One region of the Streptomyces sp. NPDC032126 genome, then DNA from elsewhere that is predicted to be linked to it. Evidence: riboswitches for the same ligand, from Rfam matches in the RefSeq annotation. Region 1 holds a riboswitch; the other holds the start of a gene.
What was found. Region 1 has a riboswitch for cyclic di-AMP ahead of ACZ5NW_RS13030 (M23 family metallopeptidase). Riboswitches for the same ligand answer to the same signal wherever they lie in the genome.
Positions count from the first base shown of each region.

Region 2: another riboswitch for cyclic di-AMP. It lies ahead of ACZ5NW_RS00505 (M23 family metallopeptidase); the one in region 1 lies ahead of ACZ5NW_RS13030 (M23 family metallopeptidase).

Region 1 covers NZ_JBVIMA010000003.1:20,655-25,921, forward strand. The annotation lists gene ACZ5NW_RS13020 (PrsW family intramembrane metalloprotease) at 1-177, shown strand, start outside; gene ACZ5NW_RS13025 (aldo/keto reductase) at 206-1,150, opposite strand; gene ACZ5NW_RS13030 (M23 family metallopeptidase) at 1,220-2,248, opposite strand; cyclic di-AMP (ydaO/yuaA leader) riboswitch at 2,256-2,415, opposite strand; tRNA gene ACZ5NW_RS13035 (tRNA-Met) at 2,732-2,805, opposite strand; gene ACZ5NW_RS13040 (dihydrofolate reductase family protein) at 2,918-4,048, opposite strand; gene ACZ5NW_RS13045 (MarR family winged helix-turn-helix transcriptional regulator) at 4,122-4,640, shown strand; gene ACZ5NW_RS13050 (GTP cyclohydrolase II) at 4,790-5,267, shown strand, end outside.
Region 2 covers NZ_JBVIMA010000001.1:123,223-128,489, forward strand. The annotation lists gene ACZ5NW_RS00495 (M16 family metallopeptidase) at 1-973, shown strand, start outside; gene ACZ5NW_RS00500 (M16 family metallopeptidase) at 970-2,358, shown strand; cyclic di-AMP (ydaO/yuaA leader) riboswitch at 2,565-2,733, shown strand; gene ACZ5NW_RS00505 (M23 family metallopeptidase) at 2,747-3,487, shown strand; gene ACZ5NW_RS00510 (GntR family transcriptional regulator) at 3,674-4,369, shown strand; gene ACZ5NW_RS00515 (HPr family phosphocarrier protein) at 4,650-4,931, opposite strand; gene ACZ5NW_RS00520 (bifunctional acetate--CoA ligase family protein/GNAT family N-acetyltransferase) at 5,111-5,267, shown strand, end outside.

The DNA of each region.
Region 1 (5,267 bases):
GAACGGGAGTTGTTGCAGGAGCTGTGGCGGCGCCGCGAGGTCGCCCGCCCGGCCCTCGACTACGCGGCGCGGATCGTCGCGCCGATGCCGGTGCCGGTGGTGCCGTGGCATGGCTACGGGTACCGGTACGGGCAGCCGGCGGCGCCGTATCCCGCGTACAACCCGTATCGCACGTGAACCGGTCTGGACCGAGCGGGCGGGAGGCTTACGCCGATGCCCGCGTCAGGCGGTCCAGTTCGTCGTTCGTCAGGTTCAGGTCCGCCACCCCCAGCAGGGCCGGGAGCTGGTCGGGGACGCGGGCCGAGGCGATCGGGGCCGCCACGCTCGACTGGGCCGCCAGCCAGGCCAGGGCGACGGTGGCCACCGGGACCTCGTGCGCCGCGGAGATCTCGTCCAGGACGGTCAGGACACGGACACCCCGGTCCGATGCGAGATACCTGCCCGCACCCTGGGCCCGGGGGCTGTCCACCGTCGTACCGGGGCGGTACTTGCCGGTGAGGAAGCCCGACGCCAGGGCGTAGTACGGCACCGCGGCCAGGCCCTCGCTGACGGCGAGGTCCTGCAGGGCGCCCTCGTAGGTGTCGCGGGAGACGAGGTTGTAATGGGGCTGGAGGGCCACATACCGGGCGAGGCCCTCCCGGTCGGAGAAGTCCAGGGAGGCCCGCAGCCGCTCGGGGGTGATGTTGGAGGCGGCTATGTGGCGCACCTTGCCCGCCCTCACCAGCTCGTCCAGCGCGCCGATGATCTCCTCGACCGGGATCTCGGGCTTGTCGAAGTGGGTGTAGTACAGGTCGATGCGGTCGGTGCCCAGGCGGCGCAGGGACGCCTCGGCGGCCGCCTTGATGTTGGCCGCGGACAGGCCCGGGAAGTCGGGGTGCTGGCTGACCTTGGTGGCGATGATGATGTCGTCGCGGTTGCCGCGGGCCCGCACCCAGTTGCCGATGATCGTCTCGGACTCGCCGCCGCTGTTGCCGTCGACCCACGCGGAGTAGGAGTCGGCGGTGTCGACGAAGTTGCCTCCGGCGGCCGCGTAGGCGTCGAGGACGGCGAAGGAGGCCGCCTCGTCGGCGGTCCATCCGAAGACGTTGCCGCCGAGGGCGAGCGGGAAGACCTCAAGGTCCGAGGAGCCGAGCTTGCGCAGAGAAGTCATGCTCAGCTGCAACGGCCGTACCGTGAGCCGCTATTCCGCTATTCCGCTCTTCCGACAGCGGGGCGTGGCTCAGGGGTTGAGGCCCTTGCCACGCAGCCAGGCCATCGGGTCGATGCCGTCGGACTGGCCGTCCGGGTGGACTTCCAGGTGCAGGTGCGGGCCGGTCACGTTGCCGGTCGCGCCCACGCGGCCGATGACGTCACCGGTGCCGACCTTCTGGCCGACGCTCACGCTGATCGACGACTGGTGGCAGAACCACAGCTGGGTGCCGTCGTCGAGGGTGAGGATCGTGCGGTAGCCGTAGGAGCCGGCCCAGCCCGCCTCGGTGATCGTGCCGCCGTGGATGGCCTTGATCAGGGTGCCGGTGGGGGCGGCGAAGTCGAGGCCGGTGTGGTAGCCGGAGGACCACATCGAGCCGGCCTGGCCGAAGGTCGAGGTGATCGTGTACGACGAGGTCGGCAGCGTGTACTGCTTGGCCAGCGCGGCGAGGCGCTCGGCCTCGGCCTTCTTGGCGGCCTCCGCGTCGGCCTGCTTCTTCGCGGCGGCGGCCGCGGCGTCGGCCTGCTGCTTGGCCTGGGCGGCGGCGTCGGCCTCCGCCTTGGCCGCGGCGGCGTCGGCGGCGGCGAGGGTCTTGGTGTCGACCTGGGTCTGCTGCGACTCGGCCTGCGCCATGATCCGGTTGCGCAGGGCCTCGCCGGCGTCGGCGGAGCCCTCGGCGCTGTCGTCCGCGGTGGCGGCGAAGCTGCTCAGGGTCGGCGCGCTGTCCTGGGGCTCCTCGTCGTCGGAGATGAGGGAGCCGACGGAGGGCAGGTCGGGAAGGGAGATGGAGACCGGCGGCTTGCCGGTGTTGGCGCTGGCCATGCCGCCCGCGCCGACGGCGGCGATGACGCCGACGCCGAGAACCGTGGAGCTGCGGGCGAGTCCGCCGCGCTGCTTGGCGACGCGGTGCCGGCCACGCACGGGGCGAAGGGAGTCCGCGGTGGGGTTCCACTCCTCCCAGGGGCCCTCGTCGGTGCGATAGCTGCCGTAGCCGAAGGTCTCGGTGACCCGCGGAGTCGGCGCGAGCGGGGCTTCTGGGGCAGGCCGGTTGGACGCCACGCGGGCGTACTCCTTTCCTTCCGTCGCCTACCGGGTTAGCTGACGGGTTCGGAGCGGGAAGGTCTCCTACGCGCGTAAACCGGCCGTTGTCGCACGGCGGTGTCCGCGTGATTCACCCCAAGGTGGTGGTTCCCCGGTTCCCTTGCGGGATTCGGCGCGTGCGCACGGAGCCATCTCTTGTGACGGCTGGGACGACCGCGCTGCGTTATCGAACGTTAATAGACCTGGGGGCCGGTTTCCAAGCTGTTCGACTTGATCAACTACATTTTTGGCCTGGACTTTCATGCCAGGACCGGTGAAAAACGGGCGAGTTGACCCGGCATCGAGGCCGCATCAGGAGTCTCACGGTTTTTGATGGTGACTCAGATGTTATGCGGAGGGGCGTCGCACGGTCACGATGCGTGAGGAGGAGCCGGTCACGGCACGCGCTGAGAAAACACCGAGGGCCGGAACCCTTTTCGGATTCCGGCCCTCGGCCTTCAGTAGCGGGGACAGGATTTGAACCTGCGACCTCTGGGTTATGAGCCCAGCGAGCTACCGAGCTGCTCCACCCCGCGTCGGTGAAACCAGCATACGTCATGCGGGGGACGGAAAGCGAAACGGCTCGGTGAGGCGCGGGTCACGCCGGGAGACAGCGGGCGCGCGGGGTGGACGACGGGGGTGAGCCGGTCACCCCAGGAGGTGCGCGTTCGGCCTCTTCGCGGTGGGCTCGTGCTCCGGGAGGACGACCACCTCGACGCCCCGCGCCGCCAGCAGCCCGCTTCCATCGGCCGCCGTGACGAACGTGTCCGGCTCGCGCCAGGCCGTCACCACCCGGCGTACGCCCGCCCGCAGGATCAGTTCGGCGCACGGTGCGGGGCGGGAGGCGCGGTGGGCGCAGGGCTCCAGGCTGCTGTAGACCGTCGCCGTGGGCAGCCGGGGGTCGGCGGGGTCGATCTTGGCCAGGGCCGCCTCCTCGGCGTGGACCACCGGGTCGCCGGACTCGCGGGAGTGGCCGCGGGCCAGTTCGGTGCCGTCCGCCGCGACGACCACCGCGCCCACGCTGAACGCGGTCGGGGAGGGCGGGCACAGGTCCGCCAGCTCGCAGGCCACGGCCAGCCAGTGGTGGTCGGCGGCGTGGGCCAGCGGGCCGGGACCGGGGGCGGTCGGCTCGTAGCGCATGAGGACCACGTCCTCGATCCGGCGGGTCTCCACCAGGCGCAGTCGGCCCGGCTGGTAGGCGCCGGGGCCGAAGAGGCGGGGGGCGTCCGGCGTGCCGACGAAGAGGGGGGCCAGGACCAGCTGGAGTTCGTCCGCCAGGCCCTCCTGGAGGAGCTGGGTGTGGACGGTGCCGCCGCCCTCGACCATGAGCCGGCGGACACCCCTGGCCTCGTACAGGTGCTCCAGCAGGGGGCGCCAGCCCACCTCCGGGCCCAGCGCGACCACGTCCGCCGCGACCGGCGTCCGGCTCAGCCGCTCCGCGCCCTTGTCCGTCGTACAGACGAGCTTGTCGCCGCCCGTGTGCCAGAAGTTGGCGGACGGGTCCAGGTCGCCCGAGGCGCTGACGGTGACCTTGAGCGGGTACTCCGGGCGGCCCTCGGCCACGCGGGCGGCGCGGCGGTCCGGGGAGTTGACCAGCAGGCGCGGGTTGTCGGCGCGGATCGTGCCGGCGCCGATCAGAATGGCGTCGACGGAGGCGCGGACCTCGTCGACGCGGTCGAAGTCGGCGGGGCTGGACAGCAGCAGCCGGTCGGGGCCGGTGTCGTCGAGGTAGCCGTCGAGGGAGACGGCGGCGGACAGCAGGACGTACGGGTACGGCATCGGCGCGGCTTCCCTCGGGCGGTGGACGGAACACGGTCTTGGTTCAAGTTTGAAACAAACCTACACTGGAGGCATGACGACCCGCTGGCTCACCCCCGAGGAGCAGCGCGCCTGGCGCGCGTATGTCGCCGGCTACCTCCTGCTCGACGACGCGATCGACCGGCAGCTCCAGCAGGAGGCCGGCATGCCCCATCTCTACTACTCCATCCTGGCGAATCTCTCCGAGACGCCCGAGCGGCGGCTGCGGATGACCGATCTCGCGGAGTCGCTGAAGATCACCCGCAGCCGGCTGACGTACGCGGTGACCCGGCTGGAGAAGGACGGGCTGCTGCGGCGCGAGGACTGCCGCTGGGACAAGCGCGGCAGTGTCGCGGTCCTGACGGACGAGGGCATGGCGGTCCTGGAGCGGCTGGCCCCCGGCCATGTGGAGACGGTCCGCGCCGCCCTCTTCGACCGGCTCACGCCCGAGCAGGTGCGGCAGCTGGAGGAGATCTTCACGCAGGTGGTGGCCGGGTTCCAGGGCGAGGGCGAGGCGGCGCCGGAGGAACTGCCGTGGCGGAGGCGGTCCACTCCGTGTTCGGGCTCGCAGTGAGCGGCTCACGGTGATCCGGACCACAGAGGGCGGGCCGGGCCGCAAATCGGTTGCTTCAACTTTAAAGCATGGGTAGGGTCTCACCCGGCGCACTGCTTCAAATCTGAAGCAGCTGCCGGTACCGACCGCCCTCGCCCCGGGAGACCCGCATGCCCGACACCCCCGCCGCCACCCAGCGCGCCCGCGTCCGGGTACCGCTGCGCTTCCACGACGGCTACTCCGTCGACGCCGAGCTGGTCACCTTCCACGGCCTCGCCGACGGCCAGGAACACGTCGCCGTCGTCCTCGGCGAGCCCGCCCCGGGCACCACCCCGCTGGTCCGGCTGCACTCCGAGTGCCTGACCGGCGACGTCTTCGGCTCCGCCCGCTGCGACTGCGGGCCGCAGCTGCGCGAGGCGGTGGAGCGGATCGCGCAGACCGGCGGCGTCCTGCTCTACCTGCGCCAGGAGGGCCGCGGCATCGGCCTCTACAACAAGCTGGACGCCTACGCCCTCCAGGACCAGGGCCTCGACACCTACGAGGCGAACGCCGCCCTCGGCCTCCCCGAGGACGGCCGCGACTACACCGCCGCCGCCCAGATGCTGCGCGCCCTCGGCATCGAGGAACTGGACCTGCTCTCCAACAACC
Region 2 (5,267 bases), on a different contig from region 1:
CGTGAAGAACGAGCGCCGCCAGCGCTACGACAACGTCCCCTACGGCACGGCGTTCGAGCGGCTGACCGCCATGGTCTACCCCGACGGCCACCCCTACCACCACACGCCGATCGGCTCCATGGCCGACCTGGACGCGGCCACGCTGGAGGACGCCCGCACGTTCTTCCGCACCTACTACGCGCCCAACAACGCCGTCCTGTCCGTCGTCGGCGACATCGATCCAGAGCAGACGCTCGCCTGGATCGAGAAGTACTTCGGCTCCATCGCCACGCACGACGGCAAGCCCGCGCCGCGCGACGGCACGCTGCCCGAGATCATCGGCGAGCAGCTGCGCGAGGTCGTCGAGGAGGAGGTCCCGGCCCGCGCCCTGATGGCCGCCTACCGCCTGCCCGCCGACGGCACGCGCGCGTGCGACGCCGCCGACCTCGCCCTCACCGTCCTCGGCGGCGGCGAGTCCTCCCGCCTCTACAACCGCCTGGTGCGCCGCGACCGTACGGCGGTGGCGGCCGGCTTCGGTCTGCTGCGGCTCGCCGGGGCGCCCTCCCTGGGCTGGCTGGACGTGAAGACGTCCGGTGACGTCGAGGTGCCGGTCATCGAGTCCGCCATCGACGAGGAGCTCGCCCGCTTCGCCGCGGAGGGCCCCACGACCGAGGAGATGGAGCGCGCCCAGGCCCAGTTGGAGCGCGAGTGGCTGGACCGCCTGGGCACGGTCGCCGGCCGCGCCGACGAACTGTGCCGGTACGCCGTGCTGTTCGGCGACCCGCAGCTCGCCCTGACCGCCGTCCAGCGCGTGCTGGACATCACGCCCGAGGAGGTGCGCGAGGTCGCCCAGGCCCGCCTGCGCCCCGACAACCGCGCGGTGCTGGTCTACGAGCCGATCGCCCCGGAGCACGTCGAGGACGTGGAAGGCACCGAAGACCCGGAGTCCGCGGCCACCGTGGAAGCCGACGACAACGAGGAGGCGGCCAAGTGACCGAGCTCGCCACGATGGAGTTCCACCCCCGGCCGCAGGCGGGCGAGGCCAAGCCGTGGGCGTTCCCGGCCCCCGAGCGCGCCACGCTCGACAACGGCCTGACGGTCCTGCACTGCCACCGCCCCGGCCAGCGGCTCGTCGCCGTGGAGGTCCTCCTCGACGCCCCCCTGGACGCCGAGCCGGCCGGCCTCGACGGTGTCGCCACGATCATGGCGCGGGCCTTCTCCGAGGGCACCGACAAGTACTCCGCCGAGGAGTTCGCCGCCGAGCTGGAGCGCTGCGGAGCCACGCTCGACGCCCACGCCGATCACCCCGGCGTCCGGCTCAGCCTGGAGGTGCCGGTCTCCCGTCTGCCCAAGGCGCTCGGGCTGCTCTCCGACGCCCTCAGGGCGCCCGCCTTCGCCGACAGCGAGATCGAGCGCCTGGTGCGCAACCGCCTCGACGAGATCCCGCACGAGCTGGCCAACCCGTCCCGGCGGGCCGCCAAGGAGCTCTCCAAGGAGCTGTTCCCGGCGACCGCGCGCATGTCGCGGCCGCGCCAGGGCACCGTGGAGACGGTCGAGGCCATCGACTCCGCCGCCGTGCGCGCCTTCTACGAGAGGCACGTCCGTCCCGCCACCGCCACCGCCGTGGTCGTCGGCGACCTCACCGACGTCGACCTCACCGCGCTCCTCGACGACACCCTGGGCGACTGGAGGGGCTCCGCGGGCACCCCCCGGCCCGTGCCGCCGGTGACCGCCGACGACACCGGCCGCGTGATCATCGTGGACCGGCCCGGCGCCGTCCAGACGCAGCTGCTGATCGGCCGGATCGGTCCCGACCGGCACGCGCGCGTGTGGCCCGCGCAGGTGCTCGGCACGTACTGCCTCGGCGGCACCCTCACCTCCCGGCTGGACCGCGTCCTGCGCGAGGAGAAGGGCTACACCTACGGCGTGCGCGCGTTCGGCCAGGTGCTGCGCTCCGCGCCGGACGGTTCGGGCGCCGCGATGCTCGCCATCAGCGGCTCCGTCGACACGCCCAACACCGGCCCCGCGCTCGCGGACCTGTGGACGGTGCTGCGCACGCTCGCCGAGGGCGGACTGACCGACGCCGAGCGCGATGTCGCGGTGCAGAACCTCGTCGGCGTGGCGCCGCTGAAGTACGAGACGGCCGCCGCCGTCGCGGGCACGCTGGCCGACCAGGTCGAGCAGCACCTGCCCGACGACTACCAGGCGACGCTCTACCAGCAGCTCGCCGCCACCGGCACCGTCGAGGCCACCGCGGCGGCCGTGAGCGCCTTCCCGGTGGACCGGCTGGTGACGGTCCTCGTCGGTGACGCCGCGCAGATCAAGGAGCCCGTCGCGGCCCTCGGCATCGGCGAGGTGAAGGTCGTAGCGGCCGAGTAGCCCGTGAAGGGGCCCCGGCGGACGGACGCGTCCTCCGGGGCCCCTTGATGTCCAACGATGTCCGAAGACAACCGAATTGGGGGAGAGATTGCCTGTCTGACCTGTGGCATGCGCTACAAAAGCCCCACTCCGTTTGGGAATCGAAGGGCGCGGCCTCTAGCGTCGTCCGGGCTGTTCGTCAGGCAGTGCGCCGCGCCCGCGGCACCGGACAGTCATCGCCGAGTCCCCGTACGGCGCGAGCCAGGGGAGCCGGGGACCCACTTGTGCAGTCCCTGGGGTGAATCGGGCGCCCGCGTGTGAAGGCGAGGGGGCCCGTAGGAGACCTTCCTGCTCCGAACCCGTCAGCTAACCCGGTAGGCGAGAGGGAAGGAAAGGACCGCTCGACTTCATGGCGTTCAGCTGCGCCACCGGTAAGCACCGTCGTCCCAGCCGGATGAAGCGCACCACCGCCCGCGCGGCGGGCATCGCGGCGCTCACCACCACCGGCGTCATGGCCACCGTGGCCTCCCCGGCCCTCGCCGCCGAGACCTCCGCCGAGCAGACCGGGCTGATCCCCGTCGTCGCCGTGAACGACGACGCCGCCCAGCAGATCGACGACCAGGCCGCCGCCCAGAAGCAGGCCGCCGATCAGGAGATCGCCCGCCAGAAGGCCGTCGCCAGGGCCAAGGCGGAGCGCCTGGCCAAGGAGCGCGCCGCCCGCGAGGCCGAGCGCCGGCGCCTCAACGCCTACGTGCTGCCGATCACCGGCTCCTACATCTCCACCGGCTACAGCGCCGGCGGCTCCCTTTGGTCCTCCGGCAGCCACACCGGCGTCGACTTCCACGCCGCGAGCGGCACTCCCGTGCACGCGGTCGGCTCCGGCACGGTCGTCGAGGCGGGCTGGGGCGGTGCCTACGGCAACCAGGTCGTGATCCGCATGGATGACGGCACGTACACCCAGTACGGCCATCTGTCGTCCATCGGCGTGTCCGTGGGCCAGCGGGTCACCCCGGGCCAGCGCATCGGCCACTCCGGCGCGACCGGCAACGCCACCGGGCCGCACCTGCACTTCGAGGCCCGCACCACCCCGGAATACGGCTCGGACATCGACCCGGTCGCCTACCTCCGCAAGCACGGCGTGAACGTCTGACGACGGACGGCGACAGATCGTACGGCCCCGGCTCTCCGAGCCGGGGCTTTCGTCGTTTCGGACGCCCCGCTGTCCAAAAAATATCCATGGATTCCGGCCCGCCATCGGAAATTCCGGCTCATTGCATTAGAGTCGCTGAACACGTCTATCGTCGACGTTTCACGGGGATTAATGCGGAGGTCGGTCATGCGCGTTCCTGCGCACTCGGTGTGCACGGCCATTCGGGACGACATCGTCGCGGGTGTCTACGAGCGCGGCAGCCGGCTCACCGAAGAACTCCTCGCGCGCCGCTACGGCGTCTCGCGCGTCCCCGTCCGTGAGGCGCTGCGCACGCTGGAGGCGGAGGGCTTCGTCGTCACCCGGCGGCACGCGGGCGCGTGCGTGGCCGAGCCGACCGAGCAGGAGGCCGCCGACCTGCTGGAGATGCGGCTGCTCCTGGAGCCGCTCGGTGCCTCCCGGGCCGCCCAGCGGCGCACCGAGGCCCATCTGAAGGTCCTGCGCGGCCTCGTCCGGCTGGGTCAGGAGCGGGCCAGGAGGGGCAACAGCGAGGATCTGCGCTCGCTGGGCGGCTGGTTCCACGAGACGCTCGCCCAGGCCTCCGGCAGCCAGGCCCTGGCGTCGACGCTCACCCAGCTCCGCCACAAGATCGCCTGGATGTACTCCGTGGAGGCCCCCGCCAGCCCGGTGGACTCCTGGGCGGAGCACGGCGCGATCGTGGACGCGGTGGCGCGCGGCGACGGCGAGCGCGCGCGTGCGGTCACGGCGCTGCACACCGAGCGTTCGACCCTCGCCCACCGGTTGCGTTTTTCCGGCGGCGGCGACCGCGCCGACCGTGTGAGGACTTCGCAACATCCCGTAAACATCTCGGGCCTGCGGCATTAACACGAGGGCCGTATACAAAGAAGAGATATTCCGTGGGCGTGTATTCGCACTGCCTTTTTTCGCGTGCGCCGTGAATTCCCGGTCGCGCGCCTTCCGTATGCCCGCGCGCCGATTTTCGCGTATGCCCCGGGTAATTCCCCGCAGGGCGGCGGCGAAGACCGAAAACGGCCGTCCGAGCCGCCCGGTGACAGCAGGAACGGCCGAGCCGCGGCGCCGGAGAAACGGCCGAGCCGCGCCACCCGGGGAGGGTGACGCGGCTCAGCCGTTGCCGGGAGCGGGCTCAGACGGTCTCGGGAAGCTCCTCAAGACCCTCGGAGACCAGCTTCGCCAGACGGTCGAGGGCGATGTCCGCGCCCTCGGCGTCGGAGGCGAGGACGATCTCCTCGCCACCCTGGGCGCCCAGGCCCAGGACGGCCAGCATGGAGGCCGCGTTGACGGGGTTGCCGTCGGCCTTGGCGATCGTCACGGGGACCCCTGCGGCCGTGGCGGCCCGGACGAAGATGGAAGCGGGGCGGGCGTGAAGGCCCTCGGCCCAGCCGACGTTGACGCGGCGCTCAGCCATGTGATGCTGCCCTTCAGGTTCTCAGGGTTGTCTAGACCAGTGTTCCACATCGTGACGCGTGCCCGAAGGGGTCGTTCGACCCCTTCGGGAGTGGCTGTCGGGCCGCGGCCTCGGACCGACGTTCGTCCTCCACAGACTGCCTCGCGCCGTTGTCGTACGCGAGCCGTACTCTGGGCCCCATGCAGAGCGCGACGGATCGGCAGGAGTACCCCGCCCACTGGGAAGCCGACGTGGTGCTGCGCGACGGCGGCACCGCGCGCATCCGCCCGATCACCGTCGACGACGCCGAGCGCCTGGTCAGCTTCTACGAGCAGGTGTCGGACGAGTCGAAGTACT